One region of the Streptomyces sp. NPDC102360 genome, then DNA from elsewhere that is predicted to be linked to it. Evidence: riboswitches for the same ligand, from Rfam matches in the RefSeq annotation. Region 1 holds a riboswitch; each other region holds the start of a gene.
The links. Region 1 has a riboswitch for cobalamin ahead of ACIRHA_RS02300 (HoxN/HupN/NixA family nickel/cobalt transporter). Riboswitches for the same ligand answer to the same signal wherever they lie in the genome.
Positions count from the first base shown of each region.

Region 2: another riboswitch for cobalamin. It lies ahead of ACIRHA_RS07865 (ABC transporter substrate-binding protein); the one in region 1 lies ahead of ACIRHA_RS02300 (HoxN/HupN/NixA family nickel/cobalt transporter).
Region 3: another riboswitch for cobalamin. It lies ahead of metE (5-methyltetrahydropteroyltriglutamate--homocysteine S-methyltransferase); the one in region 1 lies ahead of ACIRHA_RS02300 (HoxN/HupN/NixA family nickel/cobalt transporter).

Region 1 is NZ_JBIWLG010000001.1:507,625-514,410, forward strand. Features, by position in the region: gene ACIRHA_RS02295 (RNA-guided endonuclease InsQ/TnpB family protein) at 1-1,039, shown strand, start outside; gene ACIRHA_RS02300 (HoxN/HupN/NixA family nickel/cobalt transporter) at 1,274-2,389, opposite strand; cobalamin riboswitch at 2,420-2,650, opposite strand; gene ACIRHA_RS02305 (inorganic diphosphatase) at 2,640-3,143, opposite strand; gene ACIRHA_RS02310 (GNAT family N-acetyltransferase) at 3,209-3,700, opposite strand; gene rho (transcription termination factor Rho) at 3,731-4,876, opposite strand; gene ACIRHA_RS02320 (class I SAM-dependent methyltransferase) at 5,223-5,933, shown strand; gene ACIRHA_RS02325 (hypothetical protein) at 5,974-6,240, opposite strand; gene abc-f (ribosomal protection-like ABC-F family protein) at 6,329-6,786, opposite strand, start outside.
Region 2 is NZ_JBIWLG010000001.1:1,713,845-1,720,630, reverse strand. Features, by position in the region: gene ACIRHA_RS07885 (acyl-CoA dehydrogenase family protein) at 1-128, opposite strand, end outside; gene ACIRHA_RS07880 (enoyl-CoA hydratase/isomerase family protein) at 253-1,044, opposite strand; gene ACIRHA_RS07875 (CaiB/BaiF CoA transferase family protein) at 1,097-2,410, opposite strand; gene ACIRHA_RS07870 (GntR family transcriptional regulator) at 2,636-3,313, shown strand; cobalamin riboswitch at 3,329-3,528, shown strand; gene ACIRHA_RS07865 (ABC transporter substrate-binding protein) at 3,590-4,642, shown strand; gene ACIRHA_RS07860 (FecCD family ABC transporter permease) at 4,702-5,715, shown strand; gene ACIRHA_RS07855 (ABC transporter ATP-binding protein) at 5,712-6,497, shown strand; gene ACIRHA_RS07850 (L-threonylcarbamoyladenylate synthase) at 6,519-6,786, opposite strand, start outside.
Region 3 is NZ_JBIWLG010000001.1:1,573,523-1,580,308, forward strand. Features, by position in the region: gene ACIRHA_RS07175 (PepSY-associated TM helix domain-containing protein) at 162-1,610, shown strand; gene metE (5-methyltetrahydropteroyltriglutamate--homocysteine S-methyltransferase) at 1,682-4,030, opposite strand; cobalamin riboswitch at 4,194-4,417, opposite strand; cobalamin riboswitch at 4,512-4,635, shown strand; gene ACIRHA_RS07185 ((2Fe-2S) ferredoxin domain-containing protein) at 4,697-5,089, shown strand; gene ACIRHA_RS07190 ((2Fe-2S)-binding protein) at 5,086-5,772, shown strand; gene ACIRHA_RS07195 (amidohydrolase family protein) at 5,890-6,786, shown strand, end outside.

The DNA.
Region 1 (6,786 bases):
GCTGCTCCTGCGCAAGCACACCTACACCGCGATCCGACAGCGTTGGGGCCTTGGCGCCCAGGCCGCCCAGCACGCGATCAAGAAGACCTGCGACGCCTACACCACCCTGGCCACCAACCTGCGCGCCGGACGCTACGGACGCCCCGGAACCAGGCGCCACACCCTCGCCTCGGGCAAACCGGTCACCTTCCGGGACGATGCCGCCCAGCCCTACGACGACCGGATGCTGTCCTGGCAGCACGCCGCGCGCACCGTGTCGATCTGGACCACGGCCGGCCGGATGAAGGGCGTGGCGTTCACCGGGCAGGACGAACAGCTCGCTGTCGTGGCCGCGCACCGCAGGGGCGAGTCCGACCTGGTCCGCCAGGGCGGCACGTGGCTCCTGATCGCGACCTGCGAGATCGAAGAGGCCGCCCTCAACGCCCACCCCGCAGAGTTCCTCGGCGTTGATCTGGGCATCGTGGACATCGCCACCACCTCCGAGGGCGAACGCTACTCGGGGCGCCGCGTCAACCGTCAGCGCGCGAACGATCGCCGACTGCGGTCCACGCTGCAGAAGAAGAACACCAAGTCCGCCAAGCGGCGGGCCAGGAAACACGCCGGGAAAGAGGCCCGGCGCAACAAGGACATCAACCACAAGATCAGCAAACGGATCGTGGCGGAGGCTGAACGCACCGCACGCGGCATTGCCCTGGAAGAACTGACAGGCATCCGCGAGCGGGCACGGCTGAGAAAGCCCCAACGCACCACGCTCCACACCTGGCCCTTCGCCCAGCTCGGCGCCTTCATCGCCTACAAGGCCCGCAGCGCCGGGGTCCCGGTCGTGTACGTCGATCCGGCCTACACCAGCCAGGAATGCTCCCACTGCCACCACACCGCACGCCACAATCGGCTCTCCCAGGCCGAATTCACGTGCCGGGTCTGCGGTTTCGTTGAACACGCAGATGTCAACGCGTCCCACAACATCCGCCAAAGAGGCTGGATGGCGTGGGTCTGCGGGGCCCAGTCAACGGCCCCTGAACTCACCCTCATCGCGTGAGCTCTGGACGCAGCCGAGCCTCGCCACAGCCAGTGACGACTCGAGCAGCAAGCCCGGGAAATTCATTACCGGGTAGTTGACTGTGTGCACTGACAGTCATGTCCTTGAGGGAGAGGGCAGGGGCCTTCTGAAGGAACATGTCTGCAGTGCGCATGGATCGGTCCTCACGGTAGGGGCGCGCGGGATTGCCGCTGCCGTCAGTGCAGCAGGGGGCCGCGCGCCCCGGCAACCGAATTACGCGCCGTCGGCCAGCCGCGCCGACCACCGCTGCTCGACCCTGGCCAGGCGCCAGTAGGCGATCGCCGCCACCCACACGGCCACGAACAGGCCCACGATCACGTACCCGACGTTGTCGAGGTCGAGACCGGCGATCCACCCGGTGACCGCGTCGGACAGGGCGAGCTTGTCGTGCAGGACGCCGACGAGCTCGATCGTGCCGATGAAGAACGCGACCGCGATCGACAGACCGGTGATGGTGAGGTTGTAGAACACCTTGCGCACCGGGTTGGAGAACGCCCACTGGTAGGCGAAGTTCATGAACGTGCCGTCGAGCGTGTCGAACAGGCTCATGCCCGCGGCGAACAGCAGCGGCAGGCACAGGATCGCGTACCACGGCAGGCCCGCCGCCGCGCCGCTGCCCGCCATCACCATCAGCGTCACCTCGGTCGCGGTGTCGAAGCCGAGCCCGAAGAGGAAGCCCAGCGGGAACATCTGTCCCGGCCGGGTGATGGACTTGGTGAAGCGGCCGAGGATCCGGTTCATGAACCCGCGGGAGTCCAGGTGCTCCTCGAGCTTCCGCTCGTCGTACGAGCCCGCGCGCATCGCCCTGAAGACCTTCAAAATGCCCATCAGGGCGACGAGGTTGAGCGCCGCGATGAGGTACAGGAACGTGCCGGAGACGGTCGTGCCGACGACGCCGAGCACCTGGTGGGTGCGCGAGTCGTCGTTCAGCAGGGTGCCGGCGAGCGCCGCGCCTCCGGCGACGAGCGCCGCCATGGCCACCACCACGCTGGAGTGGCCGAGGGCGAACCAGAAGCCGACGGAGACGGGCCGCTTGCCGTCCGCCATCAGCTTGCGGGTGGTGTTGTCGATGGCCGCGATGTGGTCGGCGTCGAAGGCGTGCCGCATGCCGAGCGTGTACGCCGTGATGCCGAGGCCGATACCGAAGGCCTTGTTGCCTACTTCGTAGTGCTCGGGGACGACGAGCAGGAACAGCACGCCGAACGCGACGACGTGCAGCGCGGCGATCACCGCGATCAGGCCGGCCGTGCGCAGCGTGTCCTCGCGGCGCCAATGGAAGGCAGGGGAGGGGGAAATGGGGGAATTCTGGGAGTTCCCGGGCAGGGTCATGCGTCGATCACGCTCCAGCACCTCGTGGATCACTTCGTGAGATGCCGCGGCCGGTCTCCTGGCTTACGGGCGTGCCCGCCGCTCCGGCCTTCCCGGCGGCCGTCGGCCGCCAGTGGCGTACAGGGTGGAACGGCGCGCTCCGGACGGCGCTGTCCGAAACCCGATCACAGTGGCGAGGGCCGCTCCGGAATGGGCCCCTGAAGGGCCGTCACCGGTCTTCCCGAGCACCACGGCCCGGCCACCCTACTACCTACCCGGAAGCGCGCTCACGGGCCCGGTCGATCTCCTCGTACGCCTTCTCCCGGCCCTCCCAGTGGGAGCCGTCGACCGACTTGCCCGGCTCCAGATCCTTGTAGACCTCGAAGAAGTGGGTGATCTCCAGGCGGTCGAACTCGGGGATGTCCTCGATGTCCCGGGTCGCGTCGTGCCGTGGGTCGTGCGCGGGCACGCACAGCACCTTCTCGTCCGGGCCCTTCTCGTCGCTCATCACGAACATGCCGATCGCCCGGCACTCGATGACGCAGCCGGGGAACGTCGCGTCGCCGGTCAGGACGAGCGCGTCCAGGGGGTCGCCGTCGCCGCCGAGCGTGCCCTCGATGTAGCCGTAGTCCGCGGGGTACTGCGTCGACGTGAACAGCATCCGGTCGAGCCGGATCCGGCCGAGATCGTGGTCCATCTCGTATTTGTTCCGGGACCCCTGCGGGATCTCCACGATCACGTCGAACGCCTCGGCGCGTGCCTGACTGCTGCCCAATGTGGCCTCCTTGCCGCATTCCGACGCCCACGAGTGTGCGCTGTGGCGGGCAAGGGCGGAAGACCTCAGACGGCCGGAGGAATGGCGAATTCGAGTTCGGGCCGGTCCCAGGCGACGGCCGGCGGGCGCGCGGGCACCGTGCCGGTGCGGTGCGCGCCCATGGAGCGGTAGAAGCCCTCGGCGGGCGGGTGTGCGACGACGCGGACGTGGTCGAGGCCCGCGGCTCGGGCCTGCGCCCGCATGTGGTCGACGAGCAGCCGGCCGATGCCCCGGCCCTGCGCCTCGTCCGCGACGAACATCAGGTCCAGCTCCGGCGGCTCGGTGAGCAGCGCGTAGAAGCCGAGCACTCGCTCGTCGCCCTGATCCACTGCTACGTAGACGTGGTGCGCCTCTACGTAGTCGGGTCCCACCCGGTAGCCCGCGACCATGGAGGCGTACGGGTCCCGGTAGGCGCTGGAGCCGCGCACGAGGCGGGTGAGGCGCCGGGCGTCCTGGGTGGTGGCCCGCCGGATGGTGACCGCCCGGCCGCCTCCACGGCGCGTCATGCTCGCGTTCATGCGTCGAGTATTACGCATGCGGGGGTGCGGTCAGGTGGTGGGCACGGTCGACTGCGCCTGGCGCAGGAACGTGGCGTTGTCCGGGCTCTGGCGCAGCTTGTCGAGCAGGGCCTCGTAGGAGGCGGCCGGGTCCCGGCTCTGCAGGGCCCGCCGCAGTCCGCGGACGACGGTCAACTCGGGGGCGGAGAGCAGGAGTTCCTCGCGGCGGGTGCCGGACGGGGTGAGCTCGACGGCCGGGTGGACGCGGCGCTGCGCGAGGACGCGGTCCAGGCGCAGCTCCATGTTTCCGGTGCTCTTGAGCTCCTCGAAGTAGTAGTCGTCGGCGCGGGAGCCGGTGTCTACGAGGGCGGTGGCGAGGATGGTCAGCGACCCGGCCTCCTCGGCGTCGCGGGCCGCGCCGAAGAAGCGCTTCGGGCCGTGCAGCGCGGCGGCGTCGACACCGCCCGACAGGGTGCGGCCGCTGGTGGAGGCCGCGTTGTTGTACGCGCGGCACAGCCGGGTGAGGGAGTCCAGGAGGATCACTACATCGCGGCCCTGCTCGGTGAGCCGCTTGGCGCGCTCGACCGCGAGTTCGGCGAGCGCGATGTGCGCCTTCGCCGGCTGGTCGAACGTCGAGGCGTACACCTCGCCGCGCACGGAGCGGCGCATGTCGGTGACCTCCTCGGGGCGCTCGTCGACGAGCACCACCATGAGGTGCGCCTCGGGGTGGTTCGCGGCGAACGCGGCGGCGAGCTGCTGCAGCAGCACCGTCTTGCCGGTCTTCGGCGGCGCGACGATCAGGCCGCGCTGCCCCTTGCCGACGGGCGTGAACAGGTCGACGACCCGTCCGGCGAGCCCGGCGGCCGGGTGCTCCAGACGGAACCGTTCGCTGGGGTGCAGCGGGGTGAGATCGGCGAAGTGCGGGCGGCGGCGGGCCGTCTCCGCGGGCGCGCCGCCGACGGTCTCGACGTGCGCGAGGGAGCGTGGCTTCCCGCATGTCCCGTCGACGAAGTCGCCCTTGCGCAGGCCGAGTTGGCGGATGAGGTGGGCGGGAACCTGGACGTCGTGCGACGTCGGGATCAGGTCGGTCGCCCGCAGGGAACCGTGCCCGTTCCCGCCGATGTCGAGGACGCCGGCGGCGCGGACGGGTTCTTGGGGTGTGGTGGTTTCTCGGGTTGTGGTGGTGGCCGTGGTCATGGCGATCACAGGTCCTTTCGCGGGCCGGGCCGCGGACGCGGCAGGCGTACAAGAGCAGGGAAGGGAGGGGATCCGGCGAGTGGCAGGGGCGGCTGAGCGCGCCCCGCGGCCGGGGAAAACCTGGTGCGTGCGGCAACGGGTGAAGAGCCCGCCAGAAGCCGCTGACCAGGGATGACGTGCGCTGTGTGGCGACGGGAACACCGTCGGACCGAAAGCGCTGAAAGGAGAGATTCGGTACCGGCGCCTCGAAACGGGCGAGCACATGTACCGCTAAGACCGTACCACCAGATCCCTGCCGCGCGGCAAGCCCCGACTTCGGCGGCGGCGCGCCCTATGCTGATCCGCCATGTTCACCGATCAGGGTCCCACCCTCCGCGAGCTGGCCGTTCAGGCGCTTTCCTCGGTCGAGCGGGGGTACGACCTGCTGGCGCCGAAATTCGACCACACGCCGTTCCGCACCCCGGATGCCGTGCTCGATTCGGTGGGCCGCGCGCTCGCCGGACTCGGCCCGTATGCCACCGGGCTCGACCTGTGCTGCGGCACCGGCGCGGGCCTGCGCGTGCTCCGCGAGGCGGGCGTCGGGCGGTCCGTGGGCGTGGACTTCAGCGGCGGCATGCTGGACGTCGCGCGGCGCGGAGAGCCGACGGCCCACTGCGTCCGCGCGGACGCGCTCACGCTGCCCTTCGGTGAGGTCTTCGATCTGGTGGTGAGCTTCGGGGCGTTCGGGCACTTCCTGCCGCGTGAGTGGCCCCGGCTGTTCTCCGAAGTGTGCCAAGTGCTGCGCACCGGCGGGCAGTTCGCCTTCCCGCTGCCCGCGCCCGCGGCCCCCGGTTCGGTGGGCTACTGGGCGATGCTCGGCTTCGACGGCGCGATGCGGGTGCGCAACGCGGTGTGGCGGCCCCCGTTCGTCATGTACTACCGCCCGTTCCGACTCGGCGACGTGCGCCGGGAGTTGGACCGCGCCGGATTCGACGTGGCGCTGCGCGCGCTGCCCGAACTCGGCGAGCGGCCCGACGGCAGCCCGCGGTGCAGGCTGGTCGTGGCCACGCGCCGCTGAGGGGGTCGGGCAGGGGGCCTCGGGGTTCCCCGTATCGCTCTCAGTCGTCCTCGCCGCCCGCGAAGGGCGTCGTCTGCCAATGCTCGACAGCGGGCGCGAGGTACTCGGTCAGCTCGGGCAGCTGCGGCACGAGCGTGAGGATGTTCGCGGGCGGCGAGGGTGCCAGGTGGACGACGACGGAGAAGACGTCGTGCAGCACCGCCGCGTCCGTGATGGTCAGGCCGAGCTCACGCCCGGCCGCGACCGCCGCGTCGACGGCGGCGGAGCGGCGGCCCGCGCGCTGTTGTGGTGTCAGGAAGGTGGTCATGGGTTCCTCGGTGGGGAGACGGGGCGTCCGGTGGAGGGCCGGGGCGGCTCCGGCACGGGTGTGCGTGGCGGGGCCGCCCCTGCGTGGATCAGTGGCGGCGGCCCGCGCGCAGTTCGAGGCGCTCCCCTTCGAAGCTCGCGCGGAAATCGCGGTCGTGCGACACGACGACCACCGCTCCCGGGTACGTCGCGAGCGCCGCCTGGAGGTCCTCGACCAGGTCGAGCGCGATGTGGTTGGTCGGCTCGTCGAGGACGAGGAGGTCCGCGGGGCGGGTCACCAGGCGGGCGATCTGCAGGCGCCGCTGCTGGCCCGCGGACAGGGCGGCCACCGGTACGTGCAGGTCCTCCTCGCGGAACAGGCCGAGCGTCAGAAGCTGTTCGGCGTACTCGTCCGGCGCTCCGGGGCGTCCGGCGGCGAACGCCGCGAGCAGCGGGAGCCGCGTGGAGTGGACGGGCAGTTCCTGCGCGAGGTAGCCGATCCTGGCGGGGCGGCGGGCCGTGCCCGCGTCCGGTTCCAGGTCGCCAGCCAGGACGCGTAGGAGGGTCG
Region 2 (6,786 bases), 1.2 Mb from region 1:
CTGAAGTCGCGGTCGAAGGAGCGGAGCCAGGCGTCGCTGCGAGGGGTGTAGCGGGAGGCCTTCCGCCACTCGTCGGTCAGGGTGCGGGCGGCGGACCGGGGGTCGGTGTGTGTGTCGGTCGGGGACATCAAGGGGGCTGCCTCCAGAAAGTTTCGGTCACCCGGCGATCGGTCTCGGGGCTCCGCCCCGGACCCCGCTCCTCAAACGCCGGAGGGGCTGGATCGCCTCAATCGCCGGCGGGGCTTGATCTGGTCAGGAACCCGTATACGTGCCAGTGCGCTTCTCGCGGAACGCGGCGTAGGCCTCGCGGGAGTCGTCCATCGACGTCACCACGGCCATGTGGGAGGAGATCAGGTCGAGCGCGGTGCGCAGATCGTGGTTCGCGCCCTGGCGGACGGCGCGCTTGATCAGGGCGAGGGCGGCGGGCGGCCTCGCGACGAGTCGGGCGGCGAACGCGTACACCTCGTCGAGAAGGTCGGCGTCCTCGAAGACGTCCTCGACGATGCCGAGCCGCTTGGCCTCGGCGGCGTCGACGAAATCGCCGGTCCACAGCAGACGCAGCGCCGCCGCCTGTCCGACGACGCGGGGCAGCAGCCAGCAGCCGCCGTCACCGGGGACCAGGCCGACCTTGATGTAGCCCTCGCAGAAGCGGGCCGAGCGGCCGGCGAAGCGCAGGTCGCAGAGCAGGGCCATGTCCATGCCCGCGCCGACGGCGGGTCCCGCGACGGCCGCGAGGACCGGCTTGTCCAGGTCGTCCAGGGCCCGGGCGACCTGGTGCACGCGCTCGGTGAGCAGCCTCTTCTCCTGGATCGGGGTGCGCTGTTCGCCCTTGAAGTCGGCGAGGTCCACGCCGGAGCAGAAGGCGTCGCCGGCGCCGGTGACGACGATGACGCGGACGTCCGGGTCGGCGTCGGCGCGGCGCAGCGCCTCGGCCCAGGCGTCGGCCATCGGGAGGGTGAACGCGTTCTTCCGGTGCGGGCGGCTGAGGGTGATGGTGGCGATGTGGTCGCGGGTGGAGTAGAGGAGGTCTTCGGCCGCGGGCATGGCGGATCCTTCCGTTCAGGGGGCGCTTCTCAAGGCCGTCGGGCGGCTGTTCTCAGGCGGCGGCGGTCGCGTCGATCGGTTCGCGCGCTGTTCCGTTGTCGAAGAGGGCGGCGGCCTCCGCGCCGGGCAGGCCGAGTTCGGCGAGGACCTCGCGGGTGTGCTCGCCGAGGTGCGGGGCGGGGCGGAGCGGTCCCTCGTCCTCGCGCGGGGAAGCGCCGACAGCGGGTTCGGTCATCCGGACCGGCGGTCGGCCGAGCAACAGCGGCCCCTCGGTGGGGTGTTCGGTGCGCTCGAAGAAACCGGTGGCGCTCAGGTGCGGGTCGGTGAAGAGGTCGTCGAGGGTGTTGACGCGGGTGGCGGGTATGTCGCGGGCGTCGAACTCGGCCTGCCACTCGGCCGTGGTGCGCAGCAACAGTTCGGCGTTGACCATCGAGTAGAGGGTGTCGATGTGCTCGGTGCGCTCCGTGATGGTGCGAAAGCGCGGATCGTCGGCGAGCGCGGGGCGGCCGATCGCGGCGAAGAAGGACCGCCACTGGGCGTCGGTGTAGATCATGACGGCGAGGTGGCCGTCCTTGGTGCGGCACGGACGGCGGTGCGGGGAACTGGTGCGGGCGTAGCCGGTGGGGCCCGTGGGCGGGTCGAAGACGCGGCCGCCCTGCTGTTCGAGCAGGGTGAACGAGGCCATCGTCTCCAGCATCGGGACCTCGACGGCGCGCCCCCGGCCGGAGGCCTGGCGGCCGTGCAGCGCGGCGAGCACGGCCGCGGCCCCGTAGATGCCGACCGTCTTGTCGGCCGCGGCCTGCCGCACGTACTCCGCTCCGCCGTCGCCGCCCTGGAGTGCGGCGACGCCTCCGGCGGCCTGGATGACGTCGTCGTAGGCGGGCCGGTCGGAGTCGGGGCCACCGGCGGCGAAGCCGCGGAACGCGCAGTGGACGAGGCGCGGGTTGCGCTCCAGCGCGGACTCGGCCGTGAGGGCGAGCCGACGGGCGGCGGCGGGGCGGAGGTTGTGCACGAGGACGTCGGCCGAGTCCACGAGGGCGGCGAGGACGGGCGCCGCGCCGGGCGCCTTGAGGTCGAGGGCGACGCTGCGCTTTCCGCGGTTGGTGTTGAGGAAGGCGGGGCCCATGCCGTTGCCTCGAGTGTCGGCTATGTAGCGGACGACGTCGCCGGCCGGCGGCTCGACCTTGATGACGTCCGCGCCCCACTGGGCGAGCAGCAGGGTGCAGTACGGGCCCATGAGCGTCGAGGTGATGTCGACGACGCGGACGCCGTCCAGCGGTCGGCCCGCAGGGGATCCACCGCCACCCGCTGCCGCCGCCGCGGCTTCAGAATTGTCTACCGATTCTGCCGGTTCCTTCGGCGTCATCGCCGAGTCCTCCTCTGAAATCGGCCACCGATAGCGCCTGTTGACGCCACCGCTGGGTCAAATTTCCGGGCGTTCGCCACTGAACGGGACATACATCCGAGCGAGACCTGAGCAAGACCTGAGCAAGATTGGATGCAATCTGACTCACCGTGCGGCACCATGTCAATGCCCCTGCACTTTCAGGGGAGTTAGAGTCGACAACCCTCGACGGGAAGGCAGGCACCAGTGACGGCTCAGACGGGAGCGGAGCGTCTTGACGCGGTGTCCGGAGCGGTGGCCCAGGTCGTGGAGGAGCTGCGGGCGATGCTGTTCGCGCGCGATCTGACGCCGGGCAGCCCGGTGCGGCAGGAGGCACTGGCCACGCGTCTCGGGGTGAGCCGGGCCCCGGTACGTGAGGCGCTGCGGGTGCTGGCGAGCGAAGGCGTCCTCGACCACGTCCGCAATGTCGGGTACCGGGTGAAGGTGCTGACCGCGGCCGAGTTCGAGCAGACGTATCTGATGCGGCGGGTCCTGGAGGCGGAGGTGCTGCGTCGACTGCCGCCTCTCCCGGCCTCCGCGCTCGAAGGACTCTCCGGCGTGAACGAGCGGATCGCGGAGGCGTCGGCCCGCGGCGACCTCACCGCCATGGCCCGCCTCAACTCGGATTTCCACTTCCGTATGTTCACCGCGTCGGGCCTGGACCTCGTCGTCGCCGAACTGCGCCGCGTCTGGCAGCTGAGCGACGGCTATCGGGCCTACCTCCTGCACGACCCGATGTCACAGAAGCGGATCGTCGACGAGCACGCGGAGATGGTCGAGGCGCTCCGCGTCCGCGACCACGAACGCCTCGTATCGCTCATGGACCACCACCGGGACGGAACCCGTCCCCAGCTGGAGGCGGTCTTCACCCCGCCCTCCGCCTAGCGGATGCCCGGCGTGATAGTTTCGCCGAGCCAGTCGTACCTTTGTGTGTTTTTCTACGCACACGGGTCAGGGAATCCGGTGGGAAACCGGAACTGACGCGCAGCGGTGAGGGTGACGGGCGGAGCCACTGCCACTGGGCCGGCACATCGGCCTGGGAAGGCGCTTCGCGCGGACGACCCCGAGTCCGAAGACCTGCTGGCGGTCTCCAGTGCCGCGTGGCGTGGGGGCTGGGGCCTGATCCAAACGGCAGGCCCTCACCATAGGCCGGCTCCGCGTATGAGCCCTGGACGTGAAGGAACCCCCGTGCTGTTCGCACGTCAACTCCGCCGATGCGCCCCGCTGTTGGTGGGCGCCTTGCTGCTCACCGGGTGCGGCACGACCGCCACCACCGAGGACGGTGCCGCCGGTGGCGGCGGTGTCACGCTCGACAACTGCGGAGAAAAGGTGCGGGTCGAGCACACCCCGCGCCGGGCCGTCGCCCTCGACCAGGGCTCCGCCGAGATCATGCTCTCGCTCGGCCTCGAGGACCGGATGGTCGGCACCGGCACCTGGACCGACCCGGTCCCGAAGGACCTGGCGAAGGCCAACGCGAAGGTGCCGCGGCTGGCCGACCGCTACCCGTCGTTCGAGAAGGTCCTCGGCACCGAACCGGACTTCGCCGCTGCCTCGTTCACGTACACCCTCGGCAAGGGCGGTGTGGCGCCGCGCGCGGAGTTCGAGAAGCTGGGCGTGCCCACGTACCTCTCCCCCAGCGACTGCGTGGGCAAGGACAACGGCGACGGAGACGGGGTGCGGACCAAGACCCTGGGGCTCGACGTCGTGTACGGCGAGATCCACGATCTGGCACGTGTCTTCGACGTGGAGAAGCGCGGCGACAAGCTGATCGACTCGCTCAAGACCCGGGTCCGCAAGGCCACTTCCGGGGGCGACGCGCACGGTGTGGACGTCCTGTACTGGTTCGCCAACTCCGACTCGCCCTACATGGCGGGCTGTTGCGGCGCCCCCGGCATCGTCACCAAGGAGCTCGGGGCGCGCAACGTCTTCGACGACACGCGCGCGGAGTGGCCGCAGGTCAACTGGGAGACGGTCGCGGACCGCGATCCGGACGTGCTGGTCATCGGCGACCTGACGCGCCGCTCGCAGTCGGCCGAGTCGGCCGCACAGAAGATCAAGTTCCTTGAGTCCAATCCCGTCACCAAGCACATGACCGCAGTGAAGAAGAAGCGGTACGTGCGCCTGAGCGGGCAAGCCATGAACCCGACCATCCGGACGGTCGACGGCGTGGAGCGGGTGGCCGCGGGGCTGCGCGAGTTCGGGCTCGCGCGGTGACGGCTCGTACGGTCGCCGCTCGCGCGGCCCCGGCGGCGTATCCACAGGCCGCGCCCCGGATCACCCTTCGGGCCACACTCGCCTGGGCGGCCGGCATCGCCGCACTGTGCGCCTCCGTGGCCTTCGCCATCACCCTCGGTCCCGCGCAGATCCGGGTCGGTGACGTGTGGGCGGCGGTGGGCGACCGGATCGGCCTGGCGACCTCGGACCTCTCGCCGATCCGGGACGGCATCGTATGGAATCTGCGGCTGCCGCGGACGCTGCTCGCGGCGGTGTGCGGGGCCGGGCTCGCGGTGTGCGGCACGGTGCTGCAGGCGCTGCTGCGCAATCCGCTCGCCGATCCGTTCGTGCTCGGTGTCTCCTCGGGCGCGTCGACCGGGGCCGTGCTCGTCGTCGTGCTCGGCCTCGGCGGTGGCGCCGTGTCCGTATCGGGCGGCGCGTTCGTCGGAGCCGTCTGCTCGTTCGCGCTGGTGCTCGTACTCAGTCACACGCTGGGCGGCAGCACGGACCGGGTGGTGCTGTGCGGCGTCGCGGCGATGCAGCTGTTCTCGGCGTTGACCTCGTTCGTCGTGCTGACCTCGGCGGACGCGGAGACGACGCGCGGCGTGCTGTTCTGGCTGCTCGGCTCGCTCAGCGGGGTCGGCTGGACCGAGGTGTGGCTGTGTCTGGCCGTGCTCGCCGTCACGCTCGTGGTGTGCCTCGCGTACGGGCGCACCCTCGACGCGTTCGCCTTCGGCGCCGAAGCAGCGGCGACCCTCGGCGTCCGGGTGGCCCGCACCCGGATCGTGCTGCTGTGCGTGACGGCGCTACTGACGGCGGCCCTGGTCAGCGCGGCGGGAGCGATCGGCTTCGTCGGTCTTGTGCTGCCGCACGCGGCGCGCGCCCTGGTGGGTCCGGGGCACACCCGGCTGCTGCCGGTGACGGCGCTCGCCGGGGCGGTGTTCCTGGTGTGGGTGGACACAGCGGCGCGGACGGTGCTCGAACCTCAGGAGGTTCCGGTGGGTGTGGTGACATCGCTGATCGGTGTGCCGGCGTTCGTGCTGGTGCTGTACCGCGGGCGGGGTGTGCGGTGAGCCTTTCCCAGCAGGGACTGCGCGCCGACCGCGTGTCGTGGTCGCCGGGCGGCGCGCTGGTGCTCGACGGGGTGTCCGTGGCACCGGAGCCCGGCACCGTCACCGGAGTGCTCGGCCCCAACGGCTCGGGCAAGTCGACCCTGCTGCGCCTGCTGTCCGGCGTGCTGGCCCCGTCCGCGGGCGTCGTCACGCTCGACGGTGACCCGCTCGCCTCGGTGGGCCGCAGGCAGGCCGCGCGGCGCATCGCCATGGTGCAGCAACAATCCGACGCCCAGGTCGAGTTGACGGTCGCCGACGTCGTGCGGCTCGGCCGGGTCCCGCACCGCCGCGCCTGGCAGCCCGCGTCGGCGGCGGACGAGGCCGCGGTCCGCGACGCCCTGGACCGCAGTGGTCTCGCCGACCGGGCGCACCGCCTGTGGCACACACTGTCCGGCGGCGAGCGCCAGCGGGTGCAGATCGCCCGCGCCCTGGCGCAGGAGCCGCGCGAGCTGCTGCTCGACGAGCCGACGAACCACCTCGACATCCAGCACCAGCTCGAACTCCTCGACCTGATCGGCACGCTGGGCATCACGTCCGTCGTCGCCCTGCACGACCTGAACCTCGCCGCCGGCTACTGCGCGCGCGTCGTCGTGCTGCGCGAGGGCCGGGTCGTGGCGGCCGGGGAGCCCGGCGACGTACTCACCGAGGAACTGATCGCCGACGTGTACGGGGTGCGCGCCGAGGTCACCCGCCCCGGTGAACGGCCGCACATCCGCTACCTGGGTACGACTGCGACGCGCTGAGTCCTTCACAAGGGCCCTGAGTCACTCGAAGCGCTCCGTGTCCCCCGCCCCGGCCCGTACGATCTCGGCCTCCCCGTCGGAGAAGTCGATGACCGTGGTCGGCACGGTGCCGCAGTCGCCGGAGTCCACGACGGCGTCGACCTGGTGGTCGAGGAGTTCCTTGATCTCCCAGCCCTGGGTGAGCGGCTCCTCCTCGCCGGGCAGCAGCAGCGTGCTGGACAGCAGCGGCTCGCCGAGCTCGGCGAGCAGGGCCTGCGTCACCACGTGGTCGGGGATGCGCACGCCCACG
Region 3 (6,786 bases), 1.1 Mb from region 1:
GGTTCACCCGAGGCTGCGCCGCACCCTCGGGCGTCGGCCGTGCGCACACCCCTGGCGGGCCGCACGGCCGAGCCCCCCCATGCACCGCACCGGATCCCGAGGCGCACAGGCCCGCGAGGGCCGCGCCCGGACCCCGTGCTGCCCGAAACCGGAGAACCACGTTGTCCCTCACCTCCGAAACGTCCGACACCTCAGAACCGCGTCCTGCGGAAGAGAGCCGGCACGCACCGCCGTCCCCATCCCCGTCCCCGTCCCCGTCCGACGCCCGGTCGGTCTGGGCGTCGCTGCGCCCACTGGTGCTGCGACTGCACTTCTACGCGGGGGTGTTCGTCGCCCCGTTCGTGTTCGTCGCGGCGGTCACGGGCCTGCTCTACGCGGGCTCGTTCCAGGCCGAGAAGCTCGTGTACGCCCATGAGTTGAACGTCCCCGTGGGCAAGGCCGAGCTGCCGATCGCCGAACAGGTCGCCGCCGCCCGCGAGGCCCACCCGCAAGGAGACATCAGCGCCGTGCGGCCCGCACCCGAGGCCGGCGCGACAACCCGAGTCATGCTCTCCGGTGTAGCCGGAGTCGACGCCGACCACACGCTCGCGGTGTTCGTGAACCCGTACAACGGGGAGGTCCGCGGCGCCCTCGAACAGTACGGATCGACCGGCGCGCTGCCACTGCGCACCTGGATCGACAAGCTCCACCGCGACCTCCACCTCGGCCAAGTGGGCCGCCTCTACAGCGAGTTCGCGGCAAGCTGGATGTGGGTCATCGCGGGCGGCGGCCTCGTCCTCTGGTTCGGCCGGCGTCGCTCGCGGCGCCCGGTCCGTGGCACCACCGGCCGCAGGCGCACCCTGTCGCTGCACGGATCGGTGGGTGTCTGGGCGGCGCTCGGACTCTTCTTCCTGTCCGCGACGGGCCTGACCTGGTCGACGTACGCAGGGGCGAACATCACCGACCTGCGCGCCGCGCTCGGGCAGACGACGCCGACGGTGTCCGCGGCAGCGGCCCCGGGTGGTGAGCACGCAGGCCACGACATGGGCGGGTCCGGTTCCTCAGGAGGTGATGGCGGTGTCGGGCTGAACGCGGTGCTGGAAGCGGCCCGCGCCAGGGGTCTCTCGAACCCCGTGGAGATCGTCCCGCCCGCCGACGCGTCCTCGGGGTACGTCGTCCAGCAGATCCAGCGGAGCTGGCCGGAGAAGCAGGACGCCGTAGCCGTCGACCCGATGAGCGGCGAGGTCACGGACGTGGTGCGGTTCGCCGACTACCCGGTGCTCGCCAAGCTGTCCCGCTGGGGCATCGACCTGCACACCGGCAACCTGTTCGGCATCGTCAACCAGATCGCGCTCGCCGCCCTCGCCGCGGCCGTGGTGCTCCTCGTCGTGTGGGGGTACCGCATGTGGTGGCAGCGCGGTCGCGGCGCCACCTTTGGGCGGCCCGTCCCACGCGGCGCCTGGCAGCACGTGCCGCCGTACGTGGTGGTGCCGTTGATGGTCGCGATCGCCCTGCTGGGCTACTTCGTGCCGCTGCTCGGCATCCCGCTCGCGGCGTTCATGCTCTGCGACATCGCGCTCGGCGAGATCGCGTACCGGCGGGGGAGGCGCACGTACACGCCGATCGCCTGATGTAGGCGGGAGGGCGCCTCGCCCCTGGCGCCGGAGTGTCGGCACCAGGGGCGAGGCCTCGGAGTCGCACGTCAGGGCGCGGTCGTCCCGAGTTCCTCACGGACGGCGCGTGCGGCGGCGACGAGGTTTTCCAGGGAGGCCCGTGTCTCGGCCCAGCCGCGGGTCTTCAGCCCGCAGTCCGGGTTGACCCACAGCCGCTCGGCCGGGATGGCCTCAAGTCCCGTACGCAGCAAAGCGGTTGCCTCGTCGATGGTCGGAACGCGCGGGGAGTGGATGTCGTACACGCCAGGACCTGCCTCGCGCGGGTAGCCGTGCTCGGCCAGCTCGTGCGCGACCTGCATGTGGGAGCGGGCGGCCTCCAGGCTGATGACATCGGCGTCGAGGTCGTCGATGGCCTGCACGATGTCACCGAACTCGGCGTAGCACATGTGGGTGTGGATCTGCGTGTCCGGGCGGACGCCGCTGGTGGTGAGGCGGAACGCCTCGGTGGCCCAGGCGAGGTAGGCGGCATGGTCGGTCGTGCGCAATGGGAGTGTCTCGCGGAGTGCCGGCTCGTCGACCTGGATGACCGAAGTGCCGTTCGTCTCCAGGTCGTCGACCTCGTCGCGCAGGGCGAGGGCGACCTGCCGGGCCGTGTCGCCCAGCGGCTGGTCGTCGCGGACGAAGGACCAGGCGAGCATGGTGACCGGGCCGGTGAGCATGCCCTTGATGGGACGGCTGGAGAGCGACTGGGCGTACGTCGTCCAGCGTACGGTCATCGGCTCGGGGCGGGAGATGTCGCCCGCGAGGACCGGCGGGCGGACGTAGCGGGTGCCGTAGGACTGGACCCAGCCGTGCTGGGTGGCGAGGTAGCCGTCCAGCTGCTCGGCGAAGTACTGGACCATGTCGTTGCGTTCGGGTTCGCCGTGCACGAGCACGTCGAGGCCGGCCTTCTCCTGGAAGGAGACGACCTCACGGATCTCGTTCCTGATGCGGTTCTCGTACTCCGCGCCGTCGATGCGTCCTGCCCTCAAGTCGGCACGGGCGGAACGGAGTTCGCCGGTCTGCGGGAACGATCCGATGGTCGTCGTCGGCAGCAGCGGCAGGTTCAGCAGGGCCCGCTGGGCGGCGGTCCGCTCGGCGTACGGTTGTGAGCGGCGCAGGTCCGCCCCGGTGACGGCGGCGGCGCGGGCGCGTACCGCCGGATCGCGGGTGATGGGGGAGGTGGCCCGGGAGTTCAACGCGGCACGGTTGGCAGCGAGTTCGGCGCCGATCACTCCGGCTCCCCGAGTCAGGCCCCTGGCGAGGGTGGCGACCTCGGCGGTCTTCTGGCGGGCGAAGGCGAGCCAGCGCCGGATCTGCGGCTCGATGTCCCGCTCCACGGACGCGTCCAGCGGGACGTGCAGCAGCGAGCAGGAAGCGGCCACGTCGACGCGGTCGGCGAGCCCCAGCAGGGTGCCGAGCGTGGCGAGGGACCGCTCCAGGTCGTTCACCCACACGTTGCGGCCGTTCACCACACCGGCGACGAGACGCTTGCCGGGCAGGCCACCGACGGCGGCGAGTTCCTCCAGATTGGCGGCGGCGGAGCCGGTGAAGTCGAGCGCGAGGCCCTCGACGGGTGCCTTGGCGAGCACCGGCAGGGCCTCGCCGAGCCGGTCGAAGTACGAGGCGACCAGGAGCTTCGGACGGTCGGCGAGGGTGCCGAGGTCGCGGTAGGCGCGGGCGGCGGCGTTCAGCTCGGCCGGGGTGCGGTCCTGGACCAGGGCGGGCTCGTCGAGCTGGACCCAGGCGGCGCCCGAGGCCCGCAGATCGCTGAGGACCTCGGCGTAGACGGGCAGCAGCCGGTCCAGCAGGGTGAGTGGATCGAAGTCGTCGGCCACGCCGGGGGCGGGCTTCGACAGCAGGAGGTAGGTGACCGGGCCGACCAGCACGGGGCGGGCGTCCAGGCCGAGCGCGAGGGCCTCCGTGAGTTCCGCGACCTGCTTGGTGGAATCGGTGGTGAACACCGTGTCGGGCCCCAACTCCGGTACCAGATAGTGGTAGTTGGTGTCGAACCACTTGGTCATCTCCAGCGGAGCGACATCCTGAGTGCCGCGTGCCATGGCGAAGTACCCGTCCAGGGCGTCCGCCGCGACGGCGGCCCGGTGGCGCTCGGGCACCGCCCCGACCATGACGGTGGTGTCCAGGACGTGGTCGTAATGGGAGAAGTCGCCGGTCGGCACCTCGTCGATGCCGGATGCGGCCAGTTCCTGCCAGTTGGTACGGCGGAGTTCGGCGGCGGTGGAGCGGAGGGCGGCGGCGTCGACGCGCCCCTTCCAGTAGCCCTCGATCGCCTTCTTCAGTTCCCGGTTCGGGCCCTGGCGGGGGTAGCCGTACACGGTGGCCCGTGCGGGCTCGGTGCCGGTGGTCGCGGTCGTGGTGGCCGCGGTACTGGTGGTCACGGAATTCTCCTTCGAGAGACGTATCCCTGAGATCCCGGAAGGCCTCTGCGGCACGAAGGAGTGACACCACCGGGTCGGCGACACGTGCGACTGGGCACGGCCATCGGCCGGTATGTGTACGCCGACCCGCCCTCGAGGTCACCGAGATGTCCGCGCACGTGTCGTCCGTGCACGGGCAGTTGGCAGGTCTTCGGACTCGCGGGCACACCCACCCGAAAGGGCGGACACCTAGTGACCGTCGCTTCCCAGACCCCTCTTCCGGGGACCAGTGCGTATGACGGCGGTCGTTCCCACTCACCGCTGCGGGGCAGTCCCGGAATCCCACCGGGTTCCCTCTTACGACACCCCGTCTGGCGGGCGGGGCGAACCAGCTACGTCCTTCACCCTACGGGGCCGCGCCCGGGAGGCGCCACAACGTCCGGCCCGCGGGCAGCTCGTCGCCGGATGGCATGATGGCCGTGAACACGGGCGACGGCGGCCCGAGGAAACCGGTGCGAATCCGGTGCGGTACCGCCACTGTGATCGGCGAGCGGATCCCGGAGAGCCACTGCCCCCGCGAGGGTGGGAAGGCCGGGACGAGCACGGACCCGAGAGCCAGGAGACTCACGCTGTCGCCCCCTCGAAGCGATCCGGGGCGGAACTCCCCGGCGAGAGGGAGGATGCGGCATGCCTGAACGGCCCGCCGAAGTCGGAGCGACGGCCCCCGCAGCGGACCGGGCGGTTCCGTGCCGCGTAGTGGTGTGCCGCGACTGCTGCTGCGGAACGGTCAAGGTCGACGGCGATCACGCGGCGCAGACGGCGCGGTTGCGCCGGATCGCGCCGACGCGGATCTCCGAGTGCCTTGACGTCTGCGAACAGGCCAACGTCATCGTCGTGCAACCCTCTGCCGCCGGGCGGGCTGCCGGAGCACGGCCGGTGTGGTTCGGGCTGGTCAACGACCGTGACGCCACCGAGGACATAGCTGACTGGGTACGGGCCGGCGGGCCGGGCGTCGCGGAGCGCCCCGCGATCCTGGACCTCTACCTCATCGCCGCGCCGCGCCGGGCCAGGACCGCATGAACGAGGTGCCGTCGGAGGAGGTCGCCGAGGCGCTGCGGGACGTGGCCTCGCGACTGGGTGGATTCTTCGCCCTCGACACGACGTCGACGCGGCGGCCCTCCGATGTACGGCTCACTCGCGTTGGTCTCGCCGCACGAGCCCAGGCGGTCAACGACGATTACGCCACCACTGCCGAACCCCGCATCGGTGTCTCCATCGCCCACCTGGGCCTCGCGGCCCGCCTTTGGTCGCCGGTCCTCGCCTCCGCGCTCGTCCACGGGATCGTGCCGACGATGAGCACGGTCGAGTGGTCCGGGGGGAGCTCGGCTCTGCGCCTGCCCCGGCCCGAGGGCCGACGTGCGTCAGAGTTTCCGTCACTCGGGGAACTCGCGGACGCCGTCCACGCGGAGGTGGACGGCGTCCTGTCGGCGGTCGAGAGCGGCCTCACGGTCAAGGTGGCGCCGCGCCTGCTGGCCGGGAATTCGGCGTCCGCGCTGGTCGGATCGGCGGCACAATTGCTCAGATCCCGGCCCGACATGGGCGCGGACCTTATACGGCTGACTCGCGAACTGCTGGCGACGGACCGGCTACAGGGAACGGGCCGGATCATCGGCCCCGACCTGGCGTTCCGTCGCCGGAGCTGCTGTCTCTTCTACCGGGCCCCCGGCGGCGGCAAGTGCGGAGACTGCTGTTTGGTGCGGTGATGACGACCAGACACGGCTGGGCCGGGGTGGCGCGTACAACCAGGAACTTCCCGCTCTTTCTGATGTGCTGCATGGCAGCAACTCGCGTTCCTCGCATACGAAAGAGAGCCGCGTCTCATGTTGATCACCGCCGCGCACGTTCTGGCCGGACCGGATCTTCACGCTGTCGCCGACGGCGCCGTCCTCGTACGTGAGGGCGTCCTCGCAGGCGTCGGCCCGCGCGCGGAGGTCGAGCGCCAGGCGCGGCCCGACGAACCCCGGCTCGACTTCCCCGCCGGCACGGTGCTCCCGGGTCTGATCGACGCCCACGTGCACCTCTGCTTCGACGCGGGACCGGACCCCGTCACCACGCTCCAGGAGCAGGACGACGAGGTGCTGTTCGCCGCGATGGCCGGTCGGGCGCGGCAGTTGCTGGGCGTCGGCGTCACGACGGCCCGTGACCTCGGTGACCGGGGCGGCCTCGCGGTGCGGCTCGCCCAGGACATCAGGGAGGGCTCGGCCGTCGGTCCACGCCTCGTTTCGGCGACGGTGCCCGTCACTCCGCCCGGTGGCCATTGCTGGTTCCTCGGCGGCGAGGTCTCCGGCCCCGAGGAGGTCCGGCGGCTGGTGCGGCGCAATGCGGAGGCGGGCGCCAAGGTCATCAAGGTCATGGAGACCGGCGGGGGGCTCACGAAGGGCGGGGCCCAGAGCTGGGAAACCCAGTTCTCCGAGGAGGAGTTGGCGGCGCTCGTCGACGAGGCGCACCGCGCAGGACTGCCCGTCGCCGCGCACGCGCACGGCGCGGACGGCATCACCGCCGCGGTCGCGGCCGGGGTCGACAGCATCGAGCACTGCACGTGGATGACGGCCGACGGATTCGAGGTCCGCCAGGACGTCCTCGACCAGATCGTCCGGCGGAACATCTACGTCTGCCCCACGGTCAGCCCGAACTGGCGGATGCTGCCTCGGTTCTTCGGCGCCGAACGCGCGGAGGCCATGTTCGACGCGGTACGCCGGACGGCCGAGGCCGGCGTG